4 regions of the Rhizobium sp. O111 genome follow, and region 3 is predicted to be linked to each of the others. Evidence: predicted binding sites of a transcription regulator. Region 3 holds the regulator's gene; each other region holds the start of a gene.
The links. Region 3 encodes PhoB, which activates phosphate uptake and scavenging genes when phosphate is short. Its sites were predicted from a motif close to TGTCATNNANCTGTCAT; they were not measured.
Positions count from the first base shown of each region.

Region 1: a site for PhoB is predicted at 3,655-3,671, ahead of ACVTFQ_RS10805 (BtaA family protein). Genes of this name have one in related genera too.
Region 2: a site for PhoB is predicted at 2,367-2,383, ahead of ACVTFQ_RS07780 (LTA synthase family protein). Genes of this name have one in related genera too.
Region 4: a site for PhoB is predicted at 3,911-3,927, ahead of ACVTFQ_RS06515 (DUF47 family protein). Genes of this name have one in related genera too.

Region 1 is NZ_JBSHXL010000001.1:2,105,761-2,111,276, forward strand. It holds gene ACVTFQ_RS10785 (pyrophosphate--fructose-6-phosphate 1-phosphotransferase) at 1-370, shown strand, start outside; gene ACVTFQ_RS10790 (LysE family translocator) at 430-1,065, shown strand; gene ACVTFQ_RS10795 (transglycosylase SLT domain-containing protein) at 1,214-2,128, shown strand; gene ACVTFQ_RS10800 (serine hydrolase domain-containing protein) at 2,149-3,540, opposite strand; gene ACVTFQ_RS10805 (BtaA family protein) at 3,719-4,963, shown strand; gene ACVTFQ_RS10810 (class I SAM-dependent methyltransferase) at 4,960-5,516, shown strand, end outside.
Region 2 is NZ_JBSHXL010000001.1:1,517,210-1,522,725, reverse strand. It holds gene ACVTFQ_RS07785 (DUF1003 domain-containing protein) at 1-325, opposite strand, end outside; gene ACVTFQ_RS07780 (LTA synthase family protein) at 413-2,308, opposite strand; gene ACVTFQ_RS07775 (TolB family protein) at 2,583-3,416, shown strand; cobalamin riboswitch at 3,442-3,626, shown strand; gene bluB (5,6-dimethylbenzimidazole synthase) at 3,667-4,353, shown strand; gene ACVTFQ_RS07765 (DUF2865 domain-containing protein) at 4,367-5,485, opposite strand.
Region 3 is NZ_JBSHXL010000001.1:141,552-147,067, forward strand. It holds gene pstA (phosphate ABC transporter permease PstA) at 1-348, shown strand, start outside; gene pstB (phosphate ABC transporter ATP-binding protein PstB) at 363-1,178, shown strand; gene phoU (phosphate signaling complex protein PhoU) at 1,222-1,935, shown strand; gene phoB (phosphate regulon transcriptional regulator PhoB) at 1,972-2,655, shown strand; gene ACVTFQ_RS00720 (GcrA family cell cycle regulator) at 2,737-3,282, opposite strand; gene ACVTFQ_RS00725 (aspartate aminotransferase family protein) at 3,710-4,906, shown strand; gene argF (ornithine carbamoyltransferase) at 4,954-5,516, shown strand, end outside.
Region 4 is NZ_JBSHXL010000001.1:1,260,944-1,266,459, forward strand. It holds gene ACVTFQ_RS06490 (MFS transporter) at 89-1,312, shown strand; gene ACVTFQ_RS06495 (hypothetical protein) at 1,422-1,604, shown strand; tRNA gene ACVTFQ_RS06500 (tRNA-Asn) at 1,755-1,829, opposite strand; gene ACVTFQ_RS06505 (hypothetical protein) at 1,938-2,231, shown strand; gene ACVTFQ_RS06510 (inorganic phosphate transporter) at 2,242-3,246, opposite strand; gene ACVTFQ_RS06515 (DUF47 family protein) at 3,246-3,887, opposite strand; gene ACVTFQ_RS06520 (BA14K family protein) at 4,114-4,542, shown strand; tRNA gene ACVTFQ_RS06525 (tRNA-Cys) at 4,723-4,796, shown strand; gene ACVTFQ_RS06530 (protein-L-isoaspartate O-methyltransferase family protein) at 5,482-5,516, shown strand, end outside.

The DNA.
Region 1 (5,516 bases), 2.0 Mb from region 3:
CGGCGAAACCGTCAAGCGCGACGCCTTCGGCCACGTGAAGATCGACACGATCAATGTCGGCGGCTGGTTCCAGAAGCAGTTCGCGAGCCTGTTGAACGCCGAGCGTTCGCTGGTCCAGAAATCCGGCTATTTCGCCCGCTCCGCGCCTGCCAATGGCGACGATCTGCGCCTGATCCAGAGCATGACCGACCTCGCCGTCGAGAGCGCCTTGAACAAGGTCTCGGGCGTCACCGGCCACGACGAGGGCCAGAACGGCAAGCTGCGTACCATCGAATTCCCGCGCATCAAGGGCGGCAAGGCTTTCGACACCTCCGTCAAGTGGTTCGGCGAACTGATGGACGAGATCGGCCAGAAATACGAAGACGCATGATTGACGCAGGCGAGATATGATGTCTTTGCTTGTCCTCTAATGAAAGAGGAGGAGATTCCATGTCGCTCGAAGCTTGGCTAGCATTTGCTGCCGCATCGGCAATCATGCTGGCTATCCCAGGGCCGACGATCCTCCTCGTCGTATCTTATGCGCTCGGCCACGGCCGCAAGACAGCCTTTGCGACCGTGAGCGGCGTGGCGCTCGGCGATTTCACCGCGATGACGGCATCTCTGTTCGGCCTCGGCGCGCTGCTGGCCGCATCGGCGACGCTGTTCACCGTCCTGAAGTTCATCGGCGGCGCCTATCTGATCTGGCTCGGCATCAAGCTCTGGCGGGCGCCGATCATTGACGGCCCGATGGCCGACAATGACAATCTGCCTGAGGAAAAATCGCTGAAGATCTTCCTCCACGCCTATGTGGTGACCGCGCTCAACCCGAAGAGCATCGTGTTCTTCGTCGCCTTCGTACCGCAGTTCCTCAACCCGGCACTTCCGTTCTTCGGCCAGATGCTGATCATGGAAGCCACCTTCCTGGTGCTCGCGACCATCAACGCCTCCACTTACGCGCTTGCCGCGCACGCCGCGCGGGGCCTGATTCGCAAGGCTGCCGTGCAGCGCGCGGTCAATCGCACGGGCGGCACATTGCTGATTGCAGCCGGCGCCGTGACCGCCGGATATCGCCGCATCGCTGCCTGAAAATCTCAGGTTACCGACCGCGAAAAGCTCAAGAAATTTTCCGTGGGTTGCCGCAAAGCAACGAATAGGTTAATTGGCAATTCAGGGCTTAAGGTTTTTGGTAACTTTTGACGCTGCCGGGGTGGCGCGTTTTCACGAGAGTGAGAGTATGGCAGCGATCGGTTTTTCCGGCTTTAAACGCAATCTCATCGTATCCACGATGCTGTGCTGCGTTGCTGCTGGCTGCTCGAGCGTCGAATACACATCCCAGGCAGATTTGATGGCCGAGCAGGTCGTCGTCCCAACGCCAAAGCCCGGCGAAGACGCGATGTTCGCGGCCATTCCAGCAGGCGAAGGCACACCTGGTACTCAGATCGGCGGCGACCAGACCGCTGCGTCCGTGGCAACCGCCGCCATGCCGGCAGTCGATTCGGCTCAGCAGACCGCGCAGTTGCAGCCCGCCGCTTATGGCCAGATCCCGCTGACACCTGAAATGACCGCGATCCAGTCCGTGGTGCCGACACCGCGACCGGGTGCTCCGTCGACCGAACTCGCTTTCGCCGCCAGCCCGCAGAACAATGCCATTGCCGCCCTTTCGGCGATCGACACCACGCCGCATTCGATGATGGACTACGGCTTCGACACATCGGGCCCGATGGACCCGCCGACCGCGCCGCCCATGTTCGGCGACAATGACAGCGACGACGATGGCGCGCCGACGGTCGAAAAGAGCGCGATCACCAAGATCATCGAAAAGTATTCGCAGATTTACAAAGTGCCCGCCACGCTGCTTCACCGCGTCGTTCATCGCGAAAGCCGGTACAACCCGAAGGCCTACAACAAGCGCGGTTACTTCGGCCTGATGCAGATCAAGTACAACACCGCCAAGTCGATGGGTTACGACGGCCAGCCTGAAGGCTTGTTCGACGCCGAAACCAACATCAAATATGCCGCGAAGTATCTCCGCGGCGCATGGCTGGTGTCCGACAACAGCGAAGACAACGCCGTCAGGCTCTATGCCCGCGGCTACTACTACGACGCCAAGCGCAAGGGCATGGACGACATCGCCCACGGCAACTACTAAGCCCTACAGCCCCAAAGGCTCTATTGCGCGGGATCGGCAGACGCCGATCGGGTCGGCGGCGGCAGCGTCGCCAGTATCTCGTTCAGCAGAATTTCCGGCCGGTATCTGAGCCAGCTCGGTGTCAGCCCGAGCCTGACCATGACGAGACTGGCCGACGGCACGATTACCATGCTCTGCCCGTCATGTCCTTCCAGCCAGAAGGCGTCGTCCGGAATGCCGGTCTCCCCGCTCCTACCGCTGCCGGGCGGACGAAGCCAGGCTTGGCCATGCGAATACATGCCGCCGGAGGATGCCGTCGGCGTGCGCATCATGCTCATGAAGCTCTCGGGCAGCAGCCGCTCACCGTTCCAGACGCCATCCTGCAACAGGAACTGCCCGAACCGCACCCAATCGCGCGCCGTAGCATAGAGATAGGAGCTACCGGCGAAAGTTCCGCGCGCATCGACCTCGAACACCGCGCTCGACATGCCGAGCGGATCGAATAGGGCCGTCCTCGGATAATCGATCGCCTGCTTCTCGTTGCCCAAGCGATCCATCCAGATGCGGGAGATCAACACGGATGTTCCGCTGGAATAATTGAACTGCGTGCCGGGATCCTCGTCGAGATCAAGGCTTGCCGGCAGCGCCGTCTGGTCCGCGTCGAGATAGAGCATCCGGGTGACGTCAGCCACCGTGCCGTAGTTCTCGTTGAACCTGAGGCCGCTCTCCATCCCAAGCAGCTGCCCAAGGGTGATCTGCGACCGCTTGTCGTCGCGCCATTGCGGGAACAGCCCAGCATCACCGGCATCGATCTTGCCGTCGAGCATCAACCGGCCGACGAGCGCGGCATTGACCGTCTTGGTCATCGACCAGCCGATCAATGGCGTTTGCGGACCAAAGCCCTTGCCGTAGCTTTCGGCGACGATCTTGCCATCATGGACGACGACAACCGCACGCATGTTTTCACCGGTCAAACGGGGGTCGGCGAGCAGCGCTGAGATCGCCGCATCGTTTTCGATCGGCAGCACGGGGGCGTCTTCAGAAGGCTTCGTGACGACGGGCTCGGGCACCGCCTTTCTCGCGGCGGCGAAATCGCCATCCGGCACGGCCGTGCAGCCGAGACCATCGCGGTAGATCGCATAATTGGCGGCAAACAGCCCGAGGATGCGCGCCGTCACTTGCTTGCCGGCCTCATCGACATGCACGCGAATCAGCCTCAGCAGGGGATTTCCGGGCGCCTGGACATCTTCGGCAAGCACGGTGTTTGCGTCGCGCCCGGCCAGGAAGACATTCGAGCAGACGATCTTCGCGGCATAGCCGTCGCCGATCCTCAGCAGCTCCGGCGGCCTGACATAAAGCCAGGCAGCACCCGCAACGACGATGACGGCAACGCCTGCAGCCGCCGCCTTCAAGATACGCAGAACACGTCCCATAAGCGCCCCTCCGAACCGATAGAGAAGCAGGAAAATTGTCGTTTAGAAAGCCCCGTCAAGTCCCGGCCGTTCCCAATTGCGCGAGGCGCCCGCAGCCAGGCCGCCCACAGGCAACGTCATCAAACTGTAGCGCCGCCGCGTTAAACGCCCTGAACGCTAAATGTTGAGAGACTCACTTATGACGGAATTTGCCCCGGATGCCGGCTTCCGCAAGAACCGGAAACTCAAGGCAGCTCTTCTCCGCCACAAGGCCTTTTCGAAAGAGGGTCTGTCCGAACGTCTTTTCGGGCTGCTCTTTTCCGGCCTCGTCTATCCGCAGATCTGGGAAGATCCCGATCTCGACATGAAGGCGATGGAGCTCGAGCCTCATCACCGCATCGTCACCATCGGCTCCGGCGGCTGCAACATGCTCGCCTATCTCTCGCAGAGCCCGGCCTCGATCGACGTCGTCGACCTCAACCCGCATCATATCGCGCTGAACAAGCTGAAGCTTGGCGCCTTCCGCCACCTTCCCGCCCATGCCGATCTCGTTCGCTTCCTGGCAAGACCGAACCAGTCCGCAAACAGCCAGGCCTTCGATCGCTTCCTCTCGGCCAATCTGGATGAGGCCACGAGCAACTACTGGAACGGCCGCAAGTTCGGCCGCCGCCGCATCACGGTCTTCGATCGCAACATCTACAAGACGGGCCTGCTCGGCCGCTTCATCGGCGCCGCCCACCTTCTCGCCCGCGTCCACGGCATCGACCTCACCGGCGTCGCCAAGGCGAAGACGATGGAAGAACAGCGCCAGCTCTTCGACGAGAAGATCGCGCCTCTGTTCGAAAAGCCTGTCGTGCGCTGGATCACCAGCCGCAAGAGCTCGCTCTTCGGCCTCGGCATTCCGCCACAGCAGTATGACGAGCTCGCAAGCCTCGCCGCCGACAATTCGATCGCGCCGGTTCTGCGCCACCGCCTGGAAAAGCTCACCTGTCATTTCCCCATGCAGGAAAACTACTTCGCCTGGCAGGCCTTCGCCCGCCGCTATGCCGATGAAGGCGAAGGTCCGCTGCCGACCTACCTGAAGGCGGAGCACTACGAGGCGATCCGCGCCAATGTCGACCGCGTCAGCGTCCATCACGCAAGCTTCACCGAACTGCTGGCCGGCGAGCCGGCCGCCTCGCGCGACCGCTACATCCTGCTCGACGCGCAGGACTGGATGACGGACCAGCAGCTGAACGACGTCTGGTCGGAAATTTCGCGCACCGCCCGCGACGGCGCCCGCGTCATCTTCCGCACCGCCGCCGAAAAGAGCATCATCGAAGGCCGTCTCTCGCCCGCCATCCGCGACCAGTGGACATATCTCGAGGACCGCTCGCTCGAACTGACCGCGCTCGACCGCTCGGCGATCTACGGCGGCTTCCACATCTATGTGAAGAAGCCATGAGCCAGACAGATATGAGCCCGGTGGACGCCCCCTCTGAGAAACATGCCGACCTGATGGACGGCATGTATCGCTACCAGCGCCATATCTATGACCTGACGCGCAAATACTATCTCCTTGGCCGCGACCAGACGATCCGCAATCTCGACATTGAGCAGGGCGCCACGCTGCTCGAGGTCGGCTGCGGCACCGGCCGCAATCTCGCGCTGGCCCACCGGCACTATCCTCAGGCCAGGCTCTACGGCCTCGACATCTCGCAGGAAATGCTTATCTCGGCCCGCAAGACCTTTGCGGGTCTGAACACCTCAGCCGATTTCCGCGTCGCCGACGCCACGGCCTTTGACGCCCGCGATTTCGGCGTCGATGGTTTCGACCGGGTGATGATCTCCTACGCGCTGTCGATGATCCCCGATTGGGAGCGCGCGATCGACGCATCGCTCGCGGCGCTTGCCCCCGGCGGCCAATTGCACATCGTCGATTTCGGCCAACAGGAAGGCTTGCCCGGCTGGTTCCGCGCCCTGCTGCGCTCCTGGCTCGACAAGTTCCACGTCACGCC
Region 2 (5,516 bases), 1.4 Mb from region 3:
TGGCGGCGACCATGGAGAGGACGAGGTTGAGGAAGATGAAGGGGTAGGGGTCGAAGGCGCGCGTCGAAAGGATGATGGTGTTGATGACGCACCAGACGGCCAGGAAGACCAGGAAGGTGGTGATGAAGGTCCAGGAGCCACCGACGCGGGCAATGCTATCCGCCATCCGCTCGCCGAAGGACGATTCGGCTTTCAGCGCGGCATTGATATCCGTCGAGATGATCTTGCGCGCATGCGCCTTTTCCAGCACCCGCTTTTCGATATCGCCGAGCTCGTTGGCGGACTTGTCGAAATGCAGGTGGACGAAACTGGAGAGATTGTTCATGGCGCGACTCCCGATCAACTTATGTTGGCGGGGAGTATTCCGTTCTGCGCCAGGAATGCAATGCGGCAACGTGCATGTCTGCCGTGCTCAGGAGCCCTCGGCGCGCAGCCAGGAATGCTGCGGGAAGAAGCGTTCGACGGTCTGCGCCTTGCCGAACATCACATCGTGCTGGAGATAGCGGTAGTCGCGGACAAGCGGATCGATGGTCTTGGCGTCGCGAACCCAGTCCGGCGAGGCGGTGTTGTCGCGGGTGATCAGCTGATAGCGGTCTACAATCGGGTACTTCTTCTGCACGCGGCCGAGGAAGCCGGTGTAGAAGGGGTGCTCGTAGCCGGCGAATTTCAGCACGTGATAGGGCAGCTGCGACGGGCTGATGGTGCCGACGTTCTGCTTGACGCCCTTGCGGTTCGACCAAATGACCAGCGGCGTCTCGTGCTCCTGCTTCATCACGCTGACGGAGGCGCGGCGGGTGGCGACCTGGTCGGGCATGTAGCCGGTGTTCGTGTAGACGCTGCCGAGCGGCGGCAGGTGGTCGCCCCAGAGCACGATGATCGTCTCGCGGTCACGCTTGGATGCCCATTCGGTCAGCATCTTGAAGCTGTCGTCGGCCTCCTTGACGCCCTGCGTATAGGTAGCGAGCGTGGCGCGGTCGGCGTCGGTCAGATTGCCGGTGATGTCGACCGTGTTGTTGGCGTAGCGGTTGGCCTCATAGGGGCCATGTCCCTGTAGAGTGACCGCGAAGAAGAAGAAGGGCCGGTCGAGCCCGTCGGCTTCCTGCATGATCTCCTTCATCAGGCTGTCGTCGGAGGCGAAGATGCCACGCTTTTCCATGGTCGGCATGGTTTCTTCGGTGCGGAACTCCTCGAAGCCGAAATCCTTGTAGACCTCGTTGCGGTTCCAGAACCAGCCGCTGAACGGATGCAGCGCACGGGCCGCATAGCCTTCGCCGCGGAAAAAGGTGGCGAGCGACGGGATGTCGTTGCGGATATACTGCTGGTAGGGAATGCTGCCATAGGGCAGGAAGGCATTCGAGAAGCCGGTCAGCGCCTCGAACTCGACATTGGCGGTCATGCCGCCGAACTCGGGCGAGAAGACATGGCCGGACTGCGCCGCGCGGATCGTCGGCATCGGGTCTTCGGAGAATTTCAGCGTCTTGAGGCGCGTCGGATCCCAGAAGGATTCGCTCATCAGCATGATAACGTCAGGCTTGTCGCTCGGGCCGCTGAGATAGCCGTAATTGCGCGACGGGATGGCATCGAGCGCCTGCGCATTGAGGCCGGCGGGCGAGGCGACGTCGGCCATCGGGATGTTGAAGATGAAAGCGAGGATGAAGCCGTTGCTGCGGTAGTTCTCCTTCTGGTCCCACATCATCGGCACCACCTGCAGGCGGTCGCGGATATAGGAATACTGCGAGTAATCCATCAGCGAGCCGAAGGCGGCGATGACGGGAACCGTCAGGCAGAGATTACGGATGCGGTTGCGGCGCGCCATCTTCGGCAGGCGGCGCCAGGCGTAGCGCCATGCCAGCACGAGGCCAGTGACGGAGAGCAGGATGCCGACGGCAACCGCGATAGCCGTCATCGGGCGGTCGCGGACCATGACCGGAAGCAACTCGAGAATCTGGCGGCCGAACAGCATGTCCGAGGGATAGAGCGGATCGGAGAGGTAGTGCTGCTTCTGATTGGAGACGAGCGCCGGGACGAGGACGAGCGGCAGCACGACCAGTGCAGAGAGGAAACGGCGGCCCAGCACCGCATCGACGCAGAGCATAACGATGGTCAGCATCACGACCGTGGTCATGCCTGGACGGGCCGTGGAAGACAGAAATGCGCCCACATCGGTTGCACCGCCGCGCGCGATCACTTCGACCGAGAAGGTTGCAAGCAGCGCCATCACCGCCGTCAGGGCGACTGCAATTACGCCGCGCAGGATGGAGGGGCGGGTATCCGCGCCGACGCCACCATAGAGCGCCGCTTCGCGCATTGCCGCTCCGGACTTGAAAACTTGGGCGATCAATGGCGGAACTCCAGTGTCATCATAACGTCACCGAACTGTCACATCTTCGTCATGAACGCTAGATGAACCATTGTTGTTTCGCGGGCTTAACGCTTTTTTGATCACAAACTTTTCGGCAGCCGGTTGCCTCATGTAGCGTGTGTTCCGGATGGACCCTGCCATGGCGGCGCGGGGGCGATCCTTGCGTGCCTTATTTGGCTGTCGTAGGTCATGGATATGTTCGCGTCAGAGGAGAGTTTGCATGCGCAGTTCCGTCGAGATCTACAACGTCAAGACGGGTGAGGCCCGCGTGATCTGGCAGACCGAGAGGCTGGTCGAAGCCCCGAATTACGCTCCTGACGGCAGCTATCTCCTGCTCAACGATCAGGGCATGCTCTACAAGCTGGCGCTCGATGGTTCAGCGAAAGTGCAGAAGGTCGATAGCGGCTTCGCGACCGCCTGCAACAACGACCACGGGATTTCACCCGATGGCACTCGCATCGTGATCACAGACAAGATCGAGTTCGGCAAAGCGGCGATCTACACGCTGCCGATCGAGGGCGGGGCGCCGCAGCTGGTGACCACCAATCATCCGTCCTACTGGCATGGCTGGTCGCCTGACGGGAAGGAGCTCGCCTATTGCGGTATTCGCGGCGACGTGTTCGACATCTACACGATCGACGTGACCGGCGGCGAAGAGCGGCGGTTGACGCATGGCGAGGGCCGCAATGACGGGCCGGATTATTCGGCCGACGGGCGCTGGATCTATTTCAACTCCAGCCGCACCGGATTGATGCAGATCTGGCGCATCCATCCCGACGGGACGGGCGTGGAACAGGTGACGCACGACAATTACGGCAACTGGTTCGCGCATCCCTCTCCGAAGAACGACAAAGTCGTGCTGATTTCCTACGATCCCGATGTGTTCGACCATCCGCGCGACAAGCATGTGCGGATGCGGATCATGGATATGGACGGCGGCAACCTGACGACGCTGTTCGAGCTGTTCGGTGGGCAGGGGTCGATCAATGTTCCGAACTGGTCACCGGATGGTGACGAATTCGCCTATGTCCGATATTTCCCGGTCGAAGCTTGAGCGATTGCATCGTGCGCGGTTTGTCGGCATAGGTGGCGCGTCGGGTGCCCGCAGGCTTGCGGGAGAATCGGGAATTCGGTGCAAGACCGGAACGTGCCCAACGCTGTAAGGCCGACGTCTGCCGCTTGATGCCACTGGCGCTCTTTGCCGGGAAGGCGTGGCAGACGGATGACGCCAAGTCAGAAGACCGGCCCGACAATCATAGACTGACCGCCTGGACAGCGGCCGGTTGTGTTGTTGGGGATTGACGATGCGACCAGACCAATCTGGCTCTCTTGCGAGAGCCGGCGCCTTTTCGGCGAGCGAGCGCGACGCCGTTTACAGAGCCATCGAGACCAGACGCGACGTGCGATCGGAGTTCCTACCGGATGCCGTGCCCGATGACGTGATCGGACGCCTGCTGGCTGCCGCGCATCACGCGCCGTCCGTCGGCTTCATGCAGCCTTGGAATTTCATCGTGGTGCGCGATCGGGCCGTCCGATCGACCGTGTGGAAGGCCTTCGCCAAGGCGAATGCCGAGGCGGCGGAGATGTTTTCCGGCGAGCGGCAGCAGGCATATCGCGCCTTGAAACTCGAGGGCATTCGCACGGCACCCGTCGGGATCTGCGTGACCTGCGATCCGGATCGCTGCGGCGACGTGGTGCTGGGGCGGACGCACAATATGCGGATGGATTCCTACTCCACCGTCTGCGCGGTGCAGAACTTGTGGCTCGCGGCGCGCGCCGAGGGCATCGGCGTCGGCTGGGTCAGCATCTTCCACGAGGCGGATCTGAAGCGGGCGCTCGGCGTGCCCGAGCGGATCGAGATCGTCGCCTGGCTCTGTGTCGGTTATGTCGACCGGCTCTACGAGGAGCCGGAGCTCGCGGTGAAGGGCTGGCGGCAGCGGCTGCCGCTGGAGGAGCTGGTGTTTACCGATCGCTGGGGCGAGGGCGTGTAACCCACGACGCCAGCTATTGCTTCTGCGCCGGCGGTTGCTGGGGCTGGGCTCCCGGCATGGCTGGGTGTTTCAGGTCGATCGACCCTTGATCGCCGGCGAGGAACTGCGGCCCCACCTGGCGCACCTTGCCGGCACTGGGATCATAGGGGCGATCGGGGATCTGCGACTGGGGCGCTGGCGGCTGTGGCGTAGGTTGGGTTTCGGGCTTGGCGGCGGCGGTGTTCGGGGTTTCGATCGTGGTGATCGAGCTTTGCGGCGACGGCGCGCTCACAGACTGGTTGCGGCGCATCTGTTCGTAATAGGCGGGCAGATTGCAGCTGCAGGACGACTTTTCGCCGGGCTTGCGGTTCTTGTAGGCGAATGCATTCGGCATGGCGCTGTAGGGCGCGCCCGTGGAGGCCGAGATCATGTTCTCCGTCTCGCCGCTGGAGACGTCGTGATAGTAGAGCTCGGTTTCGATGCCCGGGCACATCTGCTGGCAGGTGTTGGCGTCGCGGGCGAAATCGAAAGAGGTTGCGTTCGAGCGGATGGGGAAGAAGCCGCCGTCGCAGCTGCGCACGCAGATCGTGTTCAGATGCGTGAGCGGCTGGCCGCCAGGCGAGAACTCGTAGGAGCGCTGACGCTCGCCGCCGAGCGGAATGAAGGTGTCACTGCGCATCGCCTGATCATCGATGCTGGGCGGGTTCGCATATTGCGGCTCTTCATGTTGCTGCACGGGCGCGTTGCAGTTGTTTTCGTCGAGTGCGGCGAAGAGTTCGTTGCGCAGGCGAGCGTCCGGGCTTTGCGCGCGCAACTCGTCACGGCGCATCTGCAGGTCGGCGATGTTGTCGAGCATCTTCGCTTCGGCCTGTTCGAGCTCGCCGCAATAGCCGGCATTGTCGCCGCCGATGACGACCATACTGCCGCTGCTGCAACCGCTGCGGCGTTGGTCGCTGCGCAGTTTGCGAAGCTCGAGGTTCTGTTCGGTAATGGCGCTCGCGAAGCGGCGTATTTCCGGCGACGTGCCGCCGCCGATCGTCTCTGGGATGGTTGCTAGGCGGGCGCGCAGCTGACCGCAGATCGGCGCCAGCTGCGCATAGGCAGGGGCGGAAAGGGCAATCAGGAGTGCTGCGGCCAGCGTGAGGCGTTTCAAGGCATCGTCCCGTCAGTGAGCAAATACCAAA
Region 3 (5,516 bases):
GCAGCCGCTCTTGGTCTCGGCGCTTCGAAGATGCAGATGGTGTTCCACCACGTCCTGCCGCTGGCAATGCCTGGCATCCTGACCGGCACCATCATTGGTCTGGCGCACGCGCTCGGTGAAACCGCGCCGCTGCTCCTGATCGGCATGGTCGCCTTCGTCGCCAATGCGCCTGCCACCCCGATGGATCCCTCCACGGCTCTGCCGGTGCAGGTTTACATGTGGGCAAACGAAGCCGAACGCGCCTTTGTCGAGCGCACGTCCGGCGCCATCATCGTCCTGCTCCTGTTCCTGATCGTCATGAACCTCGGAGCCATCCTCTTGCGTCGTCGCTTTGAGCGCCGCTGGTAAACGGAGTAAACATCATGAACATGTTGACGGAAGCCGCAGTTGAGAAGGCGCTAGACCAGAAGATGAATACCATTCCGTATAAAATGATCGGCCAGGACGTCTCGGTTTACTACGGCGAGAAGCGTGCGCTTTTCGACGTGAAGCTGAACATCCGCGAAAACACCGTGACGGCTCTCATCGGTCCGTCGGGCTGCGGCAAGTCCACCTTCCTGCGCAGCCTGAACCGCATGAACGACACGATCGACAACTGCCGCGTTACCGGCAAGATCACGCTCGATGGCGATGATATCTACGATCCGGATATCGACGTCGTTGAGCTGCGCGCCCGCGTTGGCATGGTGTTCCAGAAGCCGAACCCGTTCCCGAAGTCGATCTACGAAAACGTCGCCTACGGCCCGCGCATCCACGGTCTCGCCAAGGCGAAGGCCGACATGGACGTCATCGTCGAGCAGAGCCTGCAGCGCGCCGGCCTGTGGAACGAGGTCAAGGACCGCGTGCATGAAGGCGGCACCGGCCTGTCGGGTGGTCAGCAGCAGCGTCTGTGCATCGCCCGCGCGATTGCTGTCAGCCCCGAAGTCATCCTCATGGACGAGCCCTGCTCAGCGCTTGACCCGATCGCGACCGCCAAGGTCGAGGAGCTCATCCACGAGCTGCGCGAAGCCTACACGATCGTCATCGTCACGCACTCGATGCAGCAGGCAGCACGCGTTTCGCAGCGCACCGCCATGTTCCACCTCGGCAACCTCGTCGAGGAGAACGATACCGACAAGATGTTCACCAACCCGGATGATCCGCGCACCCAGGATTACATCATGGGCCGCTTCGGCTGATCTCCGAAACCGGTAAACCTCAGGACATTCAAGGATAAGCCCCATGGCATCGACACATATCTATTCCGCCTATGACGATGATCTCAAGTTCCTGACGCGCCGCATCTCCGAAATGGGCGGCCTCGCGGAACAGATGGTCGGCGACGCTGTTCGCGCGCTCGTCAACGGCGACACTTCGCTCGCCCAGAAGGTCATCTCCGACGACGTGATCCTCGATCACGCCGAGCGCGAGATCGGCGAAAAGGCGATCATCACCATCGCCCGCCGCCAGCCGATGGCCGCCGACCTTCGCGAAATCATGGGCTCGATCCGCATCGCGGCCGATCTCGAGCGCGTCGGCGATCTCGGCAAGAACACTGCCAAGCGCGTCATCGCTGTCCAGAGCACGGGCGTTCCGCGCAAGCTCGCTCGTGGCCTCGAGCATCTTTCCGAACTGGCGCTTGTCCAGCTCAAGGAAGTTCTCGACGTCTACACCAGCCGCGTTGCCGACCGCGCCAAGTCGATCCGCGAGCGCGACGAGGAAATCGACGCGATGTACACCTCGCTGTTCCGCGAGATGCTGACCTACATGATGGAAGATCCGCGCAACATCACCAGCTGCACGCATCTTCTCTTCTGCGCCAAGAACATCGAGCGCATCGGCGACCACGCCACCAACATCGCAGAGACCATCTACTACATGGCTACCGGCGCCCAGCCGGAAGGCGAGCGTCCGAAGGACGACACCGCCAACACCGTCGGCGCGGTCACGGAATAAGCGTTCCGGACCCACGCCCCCAGGAGACCGAGACGAATGATCCCAAGAGTAGCAGTCGTTGAAGACGAAGAAGCACTGAGCGTGCTTCTTCGCTATAACCTCGAGGCCGAAGGCTTCGAAGTCGATACCATCCTTCGCGGTGACGAGGCCGAAATCCGGCTGCAGGAACGCACGCCCGACCTGTTGATCCTCGATTGGATGCTGCCCGGCGTTTCCGGCATCGAGCTGTGCCGTCGCCTGCGCATGCGCCCGGAGACCGAGCGCCTGCCGATCATCATGCTGACCGCCCGTGGCGAGGAAAGCGAACGTGTTCGCGGCCTGTCGACCGGCGCCGACGACTATGTCGTCAAGCCGTTCTCGACGCCTGAGCTCGTCGCCCGCGTCAAGGCGATGCTGCGCCGCGCCAAGCCGGAAGTGCTCTCCTCGCTGCTGAAGTGCGGCGATATCGAGCTCGATCGCGAAACCCACCGCGTTCACCGCAAGAGCCGCGAAGTCCGCCTGGGACCGACCGAATTCCGCCTTCTGGAATTCCTGATGTCGTCGCCCGGCCGTGTCTTCTCCCGCTCGCAGCTGCTCGATGGCGTCTGGGGCCATGACATCTATGTCGACGAACGCACCGTCGACGTACACGTCGGCCGCCTGCGCAAGGCGCTCAACTTCTCGAACATGCAAGATGTCATCCGCACCGTTCGCGGCGCCGGCTATTCGATGGAAGCGTAAGGCGCTTCCATTTCATCCGATCCAACGAAAAACGGGCCCGCAAGGGCCCGTTTTCTTTTGTTCCTTATCCGGCTTTCCGGGTCATGCGACCCGGTTGGCTGCCTTGCGGCGCTCGTTGACCGGCTGGTAGGCCATGCGCTGGTGATAGGTGCAGTATGGCGAGTTGTCAGGGGATTCGCAGCCGCAGAAGTGGAAGTCATCCGTCAGCGGATCGCCGACCGGCCACTTGCACGTACGCTCGGTCAGTTCCGTGAGGCCGAGGCGGCGCGAGATCGGAACGACAACGTTGGAAGCGGGACGGTAACGGACTTCCTCGATCGCATCGATATCCATCTCTTCCTTGAGAGCCACTGCGCCCTGCGGGCGGGCAACGGCGCGGCTTGGCGAGATGCGTGCGGAATTGAAGTTGCTGGCGGGGCGGGGCGTCGAAACCGCCGGGCGCTTCGGTGCTCTGGTCGCCGTCGTCGTGCCGCCGGCCTTGGCGCGGCCAGGCAGGTTCAGACGGTGGACCTTGCCGATGACGGCGTTGCGGCTTACACCGCCAAGTTGTGCCGCAATCTGGCTGGCGCTCAGGCCTTCGGCCCAAAGCTTCTTCAGTCTTTCAACGCGCTCGTCTGTCCAGTTCATGCCCTGTCTCCGCCTTATTGCGTTGGTGTAGGCAGAATCCCTCACCCATGGCACGGACGTGTCCGGACCAAGAAACGCTTGCTCGATTTTGGTGACTAGTTCCGCCGCATGCAGTCTAGTAATTGAGTTTTAACCTAGAGTGAGGGCGACTCCGTGACAAGAGTCGGTTGAATCGCGGCGAATCGATTTCTCGGTTTTCCCCAACTTGCTGGGTGGTAGAGTCATTTCTGCAACATTAGCTGTTGATAGCTCGCCGGCGCCCTGATGCTTGCTTGACGCATGCGACAAAAGCTCAGTTTTGTTGACATCGCACTGCGAAAAGACAATAGTGCCCCTCGCCGCCGAAAGGCGGCATTTTTCATTTCCGGGCACCCGCTTTTTAGCCGGAGTCCGGGCGATTATTGAGCGAATGACAGGAGATCGCGCCATGGCTGAAGCCGCGCCGCTTTATGATACCTACTCTCGTGCCCCGCTGCGGTTCGAGCGAGGAGAGGGCGTGTGGCTGATCACCGAAACTGGCGAGCGATATCTCGATTTCGGCGCGGGCGTTGCCGTGACCTCTGTCGGCCATAGCCACCCGCATGTCGTCGGAGCACTGAAGGATCAGGCCGATAAGGTCTGGCACCTTTCCAACATTTACGAGATCCCCGGTCAGGAGCGTCTCGCCAAGCGGCTGACGGATGCAACCTTCGCGGATAAGGTGTTCTTCACCAACTCCGGCGCCGAAGCGCTGGAATGCGCGATCAAGACCGCGCGTCGCTACCAGTATTCGAAGGGTCATCCCGAGCGCTTCCACATCATCACCTTTGAAGGCGCCTTCCACGGTCGCACGCTGGCGACGATCGCCGCCGGCGGCCAGGAGAAGTATCTGGAAGGCTTCGGCCCCAAGGCGCCCGGTTTCGACCAGGTTCCCTTCGGTGATATCGAGGCCGTTCGCGCCGCCATCACCGATGCCACGGCCGGTATCCTGATCGAACCGGTACAGGGCGAGGGCGGTATCCGCCCTGCGACTGTGGAGTTCATGAAGGCTTTGCGTCAGCTTTGCGATGAAAACGGCCTGCTTCTGATCCTCGACGAGGTTCAGACCGGCGTCGGCCGTACAGGCAAGCTCTTTGCTTATGAGCGGTTGGGCGTAACGCCGGACATTCTCGCCGCCGCCAAGGGCATCGGCGGTGGTTTCCCACTCGGCGCCTGCCTGGCAACTGCTGAAGCTGCCTCCGGCATGAAGGCCGGCACCCATGGCTCGACCTATGGCGGCAACCCGCTCGCCATGGCCGTCGGCAATGCCGTGCTCGACGTGATCCTCGAGGAAGGCTTCCTGCAGCACGTCAGCGACGTCGCACTCGTCTTCCGCCAGGGTCTCGCATCGCTGAAGGATCGTTTCCCCGATGTGATCGAGGATGTCAGGGGCGAAGGCCTGATGCTTGGCGTCAAGGCGGCTGTTCCGTCGGCTGAGCTCCTGCAGGCCATCCGCGCTGCCAACCTGCTGGCCATTCCGGCCGGCGACAATGTCATCCGTTTGCTCCCCCCGCTTGTCGTCACGGCCGATGAAGCCCGCGAAGGCCTCGCGCGCCTGGAGCGTGCCGCCGAGAGCGTGCGCGCCAAGGCAAAGAAGACGGCTTGAATGGATGGATGCCCGGCCGGATGGCGGGCGCAACAGGTTAAAGACAGATGGCTTCCCCAAAACACTTTCTCGATCTTTCCGCGGTAACCTCCTCCGACCTCAGGGTCATCATGGACGACGCCAAGACCCGTAAGCAGGCCTTCAAGGCCGGCCAGGGCGACAAGCCGCTGGCAGGAAAGATGCTGGCGATGATCTTCGAAAAGCCCTCGACCCGCACCCGCGTCTCCTTCGACGTCGGCATGCGCCAGCTCGGCGGCGAGACGCTGTTCCTCTCGGGCACCGAAATGCAGCTCGGCCGCGCTGAAACGATTGGCGATACCGCCAAGGTTCTGTCGCGCTATGTCGATGCGATCATGATCCGCACGACCGACCATGCGCGCATGCTGGAGCTCGCCGAACACGCGACCGTTCCCGTCATCAACGCGCTGACGGATGACACCCATCCGTGCCAGATCATGGCCGATATCATGACGTTCGAAGAGCATCGCGGCCCCATCAAGGGCAAGACGATCGCCTGGATGGGCGATGGCAACAACGTGCTGCATTCGCTGGTCGAAGGGGCTGCTCGTTTCGGTTATCGCATGAACATGGCGGTACCCCTTGGTTCCGA
Region 4 (5,516 bases), 1.1 Mb from region 3:
CATTGACAAGCACGCCGGTCCGGGCGGAAACGGTTGCAGCAACAACCCTCAGAGGCGCGCTGTCGGCAGCGCTCCGGACAGTTTTCTCATGGATGCATCAGCAGTTCACCAGGATAGCGTTCTGCGCCATCCCGGCTATCTCAATTTCGCGGCTTCCCGCGTCTTCTCTTCTCTCTCCTTTCAATGCGTCGCCATCGCGATGGGCTGGATGATCTACGATCAGACCCATAGCGCCTTCGCGCTGGCCATGGTCGGGCTCTGCCAGTTCCTGCCAATGGTGGTGCTGACCTTCGTGGTCGGTCACGTCGCCGATCGTTTCGACCGAAGGCGCATCGGCCTGATCTGCCAGCTGATCCTCGCCACGGTGTCGGCAGCACTTGCCGTCGCCACCTGGCAGAACTGGCTGACGCCGGCGGGCATCCTGACGGCGGTGACGATCATGGGCGCAACTGTGGCCTTCGAGCGCCCGACGATGGCAGCACTTCTCCCCAGCATCATGCCGCCCTCGCTGCTGCAGCGCGCGGTGGCAACCTCGACCTCGATGATGCAGACGGCGCTGATCGTCGGCCCGTCGCTGGGTGGCCTGCTTTACGGCGTCGATGCCGTCGCCCCCTTCGCCGTGGCCGCCGTCCTGTTTGCCGTTGCAAGCATCAACGTCATCTCGATCCGCATGGAATGGACGCCGAGCAAGCGCGAACCGGTCACGCTGACCTCCGTCTTTGCCGGCGTTTCCTTCATCAAGAGCAAGCCGGTGATGCTCGGCACCATCTCGCTCGACCTCTTCGCCGTTCTGCTGGGCGGCGCCACGGCACTGCTGCCGATGTTCGCCAGCGATATCCTGCATGCCGGCCCCTGGGGCCTCGGCATGCTGCGCGCCGCACCTGCTGTCGGTGCGCTCTCCATGTCGATCGTTCTGGCAAGACGCTCGCTGACGAGCAGGGTCGGCGCGAAGATGTTGACCGCTGTGGCTGTGTTCGGCGTCGCGACGATCGTCTTTGCCGTATCGACCAACATCGCGCTGTCGATCGCCGCGCTGCTGGTGGTGGGGGCTGCCGATACGGTCAGCGTCGTGGTGCGCAGCTCGCTGGTTCAGCTCCTGACCCCGGATTCGATGCGTGGACGTGTGAACGCCGTCAACTCGCTTTTCATCGGCACCTCAAACCAGCTGGGCGAATTTGAATCGGGCATGCTCGCCGGCATGATGGGTCCCGTCGCTGCCGGCGTCATCGGCGGCGTTGGGACAATCGTCGTGGTGCTCCTGTGGACGCGGTTGTTCCCGGATCTTCGCAAGGTTGACACGCTGCAAGGGTAGGGTGCCGCGCCGCGTCACGGCCCCTCGCTCGGCGCGCCATAAGAAATTTACATGGCGTTTGCCGGTCGCGTGTTAGCTTAGATTCAAAGACAGTTTCGAGGAGGTCCATATGAAGCGAATTTCAACCGTCCTGGCCGCGATCACGCTGATCGGCCTTGCTGCGCTCACGACAGGATGCGCGGGCTACCCGACCTCCGCGGGCTCGGCATCCGGCTATGTGCCTGGCGATTCCATGAACCGCGCCTGCTCCGATGGCTTCAGGCCGAACGAAGGACGCTCCTGCGGCTATTGATCTCGCCGCTTCGTCTTTATCCCCGTGGCTAGATCGCCCACGGGGATGAAACAATCGCACCGCCGCCGAGAGAAGCTCGGGGCGAAACCTACCGCTTTGATTTCGGAAAAGAAAAAGGCCTGCATTTTTCAATGCAGGCCTTTTAGAAACTGGCTCCCCGGGCCGGATTCGAACCGGCGACCTGTCGATTAACAGTCGAATGCTCTACCGCTGAGCTACCAGGGATCACCGCTCGCCGCGGTGTGAGTGGGCTAATACAAATGCTTGCTCGATTTGCCAAGCGGTTTTTTCAAAAAAATGACATCTCCTTGCAATCATTCAGGTTATCCCCACATGCTGTGGATGACTGAGAGACCGAAAAACACCGCCAAACGCTTTGGCATCGATCACACTACCGGCCATATCGTGATGGGGCCGACCCGCATTCCGCTGCCGAAGTCGCGCATAGCAAGGCTTTTGATCGGCGGACTGCTGATTTTTGGCGGATGTCTCGGCTTTCTTCCGATTCTCGGCTTCTGGATGATTCCGCTCGGCGTGCTGGTGCTGTCACACGACCTGCATGTCGCGCGGCGAATGAGACGACGATTTTCGGTTTGGTGGCACAGGAGGCGGAATTCCGCCTCCTGATATCAATCGCTCAGGCGAAGAGGCCGGCGATCCAGTAGAAGGCGGCCGCGATCAATGCGGCGGCCGGCAGCGTCACCACCCAGGCGACGACGATATTGCCCGCAAGGCCCCAGCGCACGGCAGACACCCGCCGCGCCGCGCCGACGCCGATGATCGCGCCGGTGATGGTGTGTGTGGTCGAGACGGGGATACCAAGCCATGTGGCGCCGAACAGCGTCAGCGCGCCACCCGTCTCCGCGCAAAAGCCCTGCATCGGGTTCAGCCGCGTGATCTTCGATCCCATCGTATGCACGATGCGCCAGCCGCCGAACAGCGTGCCGAGCGCCATTGCCGACTGGCATGAAAGCACCACCCACAGCGGCACGTGGAAGCTGCCGCCGAGATAGCCCTGCGAATAGAGCAGGATGGCGATGATGCCCATGGTCTTCTGCGCATCGTTGCCGCCGTGTCCGAGCGAATAGAGCGACGCCGAGACGAACTGCATGATGCGGAAGGTGCGGTCGACCGCGAACGGAGTCTGACGCACGAAGAGCCACGAAACGATGAGCACGAGAAACAGCGCCAGCAGGAAGCCGATCATCGGCGACATGACGATCGCGCCTGCGGTCTTCAAGAGACCGCTCCAGACGATCGAGCTGAAACCGACCTTGGCGAGTCCAGCGCCGACCAGCCCGCCGACAAGTGCGTGCGACGAACTCGACGGGATACCGAACACCCAGGTGACGATATTCCAGATGATCGCGCCCATCAGCGCCGCGAAGATCACCATCGGCGAGACGATGGCCGGATCGATGATCCCGGTCCCCAGCGTCTCGGCGACATGCAGCCCGAAGAACAGGAAAGCGATGAAATTGAAGAAGGCCGCCCAGGCGACGGCGAACTGTGGCCGGAGCACGCGCGTCGAGACGATCGTCGCGATCGAATTCGCGGCATCATGCAGGCCGTTCAGAAAGTCGAAGAACAGCGCGACCGCGATCAGCCCGGCAAGCAGCGGGAAGGCAAGGGTGGCGTCCATCAGACGTTCTCGATCACGATGCCACTGATCTCGTTGGCGACGTCCTCGAAGCGGTCGACGACCTTTTCGAGCTCGCCGTAGATCTCGCTGCCGATGATGTAGGCCATCGGGTTGGTGGCGCCGTGCCGGTGGAAGAGGTCCTTCAGTCCCTGATCGTGCAATTCGTCCGACCGTCCCTCGATCCGCGTTATCGCTTCGGCGATGGCCGTCAGGCGAGGGGCGTTGGCGTTGATTCGATCGAGCAGCGGGATGGCCTCGGCGATCATATGGGCGGCCTCAACGATCGTCTTGCCCATCTCCTGCATCACGGGATCGAAGCTCTTCTGCTCGAACAGGCGGATCGTCTTGACCGTCTTGTGCATCATGTCGATCGCGTCATCCATCGACTGGATGAGGTCCTTGATGTCGACGCGGTCGAACGGCGTGATGAAGCTGCGGCGAACGGCGAGCAGAACATCGCGGGTGATATCGTCGGCCTCGTTCTCAAGCGTGACGATGCGGGCGCAGTGCTTCTCGGTGTCGTTTCCGGAAAGCAGTTCGTTCAGCGCTTCGGCCGCACCCACGACTGTTTTCGCGTGCTGCGCGAAGAGATCGAAGAACCGGTCTTCGCGTGGCATGAGTTTCCGAAACCAGCTCAGCATAGTATCCATCCATGAAAGGGTGTTGTCATAAAAGTGTCATAAAGCAGCGGCCGGACCAAAGAAAGTGCCGGAGGGGCATTCGGGCGTGCAGGGTTAACCCACACCAAATCGCCGCATTCACTGGCGAATGCTGAGCAAAACCAAGTGATTGGAACGAGTTGCCGAAATGCGCGTTATCTCGTCATGGGACAAGGATGAAGCATCTCTGTGGATTGTGAGGTCTGAAATGAAGAAACTGGCCATTATCGCCGTGGCGCTGATGACGTCTCTGGGAGGCATGTCGCCGGCCGCCGCCTTTGAGGTCAAGGGGCAGCACTACGACGCGCCTCCGGATGTGAGGCGCCCCAACTGGGATCGATGCGGCCCCTACCGCAACTGTTACGGCAACCGGGATCGCTACCGCTACGGCAACCGTGGTCGCGACTACTACGGCCGTTATGATGACCGCTACTATCGTCATCATGACAACACCGGCGCCATCATCGGTGGCTTGGCAGCAGGGGCGATCATAGGTGGCATAATCGCGTCGCAGCCGCGCGTCCGCTCGGGCGGTTCACATGTGGATTATTGCTACAGCCGCTACCGCTCGTACCGCGCATCCGACAACACCTACCAGCCCAACTACGGCCCCCGCCGTCAGTGCGTAGGTCCGTGATAAGCCAAGGCTGGCATTTCAATGACGACAAACCTGATCGCCACGATGGCGGTCAGGTTTGTCATTTTAGACCGCGTTGAATTTGGCGGCGCAAATCCTGTAGGTTTTTGAATAACCCCCTTGCGCTTAATTTCTATTCATTCTAAATGCCGCCCACGCTTTCAAGCGTAAGTGTTGTGAGGCCTCGTGGCGGAGTGGTGACGCAGAGGACTGCAAATCCTTGTACCCCGGTTCAATTCCGGGCGAGGCCTCCAATTTTCTCACCGGCAAATGATGTAAATATTACGATCCCTGGCACGCGAGAAATCTCGTCATCGAGGGACGTCGAGCTGTGCTTGAATGTAATGATCGAGTCGGTCGCGGCACGACTTGGCTGTTCAGCCAGCAGCAGTCCGCTTAATTCCCGCCCCGCAACGATACGAGCGGCGAAACGCCGTTGGTCGCAACGCCAGGCACACTCGCATGCACAAGCGGTATCATCACGACGATCGCAAATAGGCCTCCAATAAAGAGACCACCCAAAAGAGCTGATTTCGACATGACACCCCGCTGGCCATCGTTCTTATTGGTTAAAGTCATCGCTAATAAAGCTGACGACCACCTGAACGTGTTGGTTGCGGGAGACGATGTTCGAACCTCAGCCTGTCTCTTTTCCGAGCAAGCCGCAGCACATGATCGCGATCAGTGCGGCGACGATGAAAAAGTCGAACAGCGAGAAATATTCAGCTATGACTGACATGATCTTCTCCTCCTTATTCCTCCGGTTGCAATATTATCACAATCTCATGAACGTCTCCATGGATTTTTCCGAAGGCTTAGGGGGAGTGGCCACGATGTCCGAATTCTTGCTGCAGTCGCTCAGGAAGCCTTGAAAGCCGGTTGCCCTGCGATTAAGACACGGATGAGCAATAAGCGCTTTTCATTGGGCGAGAGGACACTATGAATTTCGAGACGGCACGCGCCAACATGGTCGA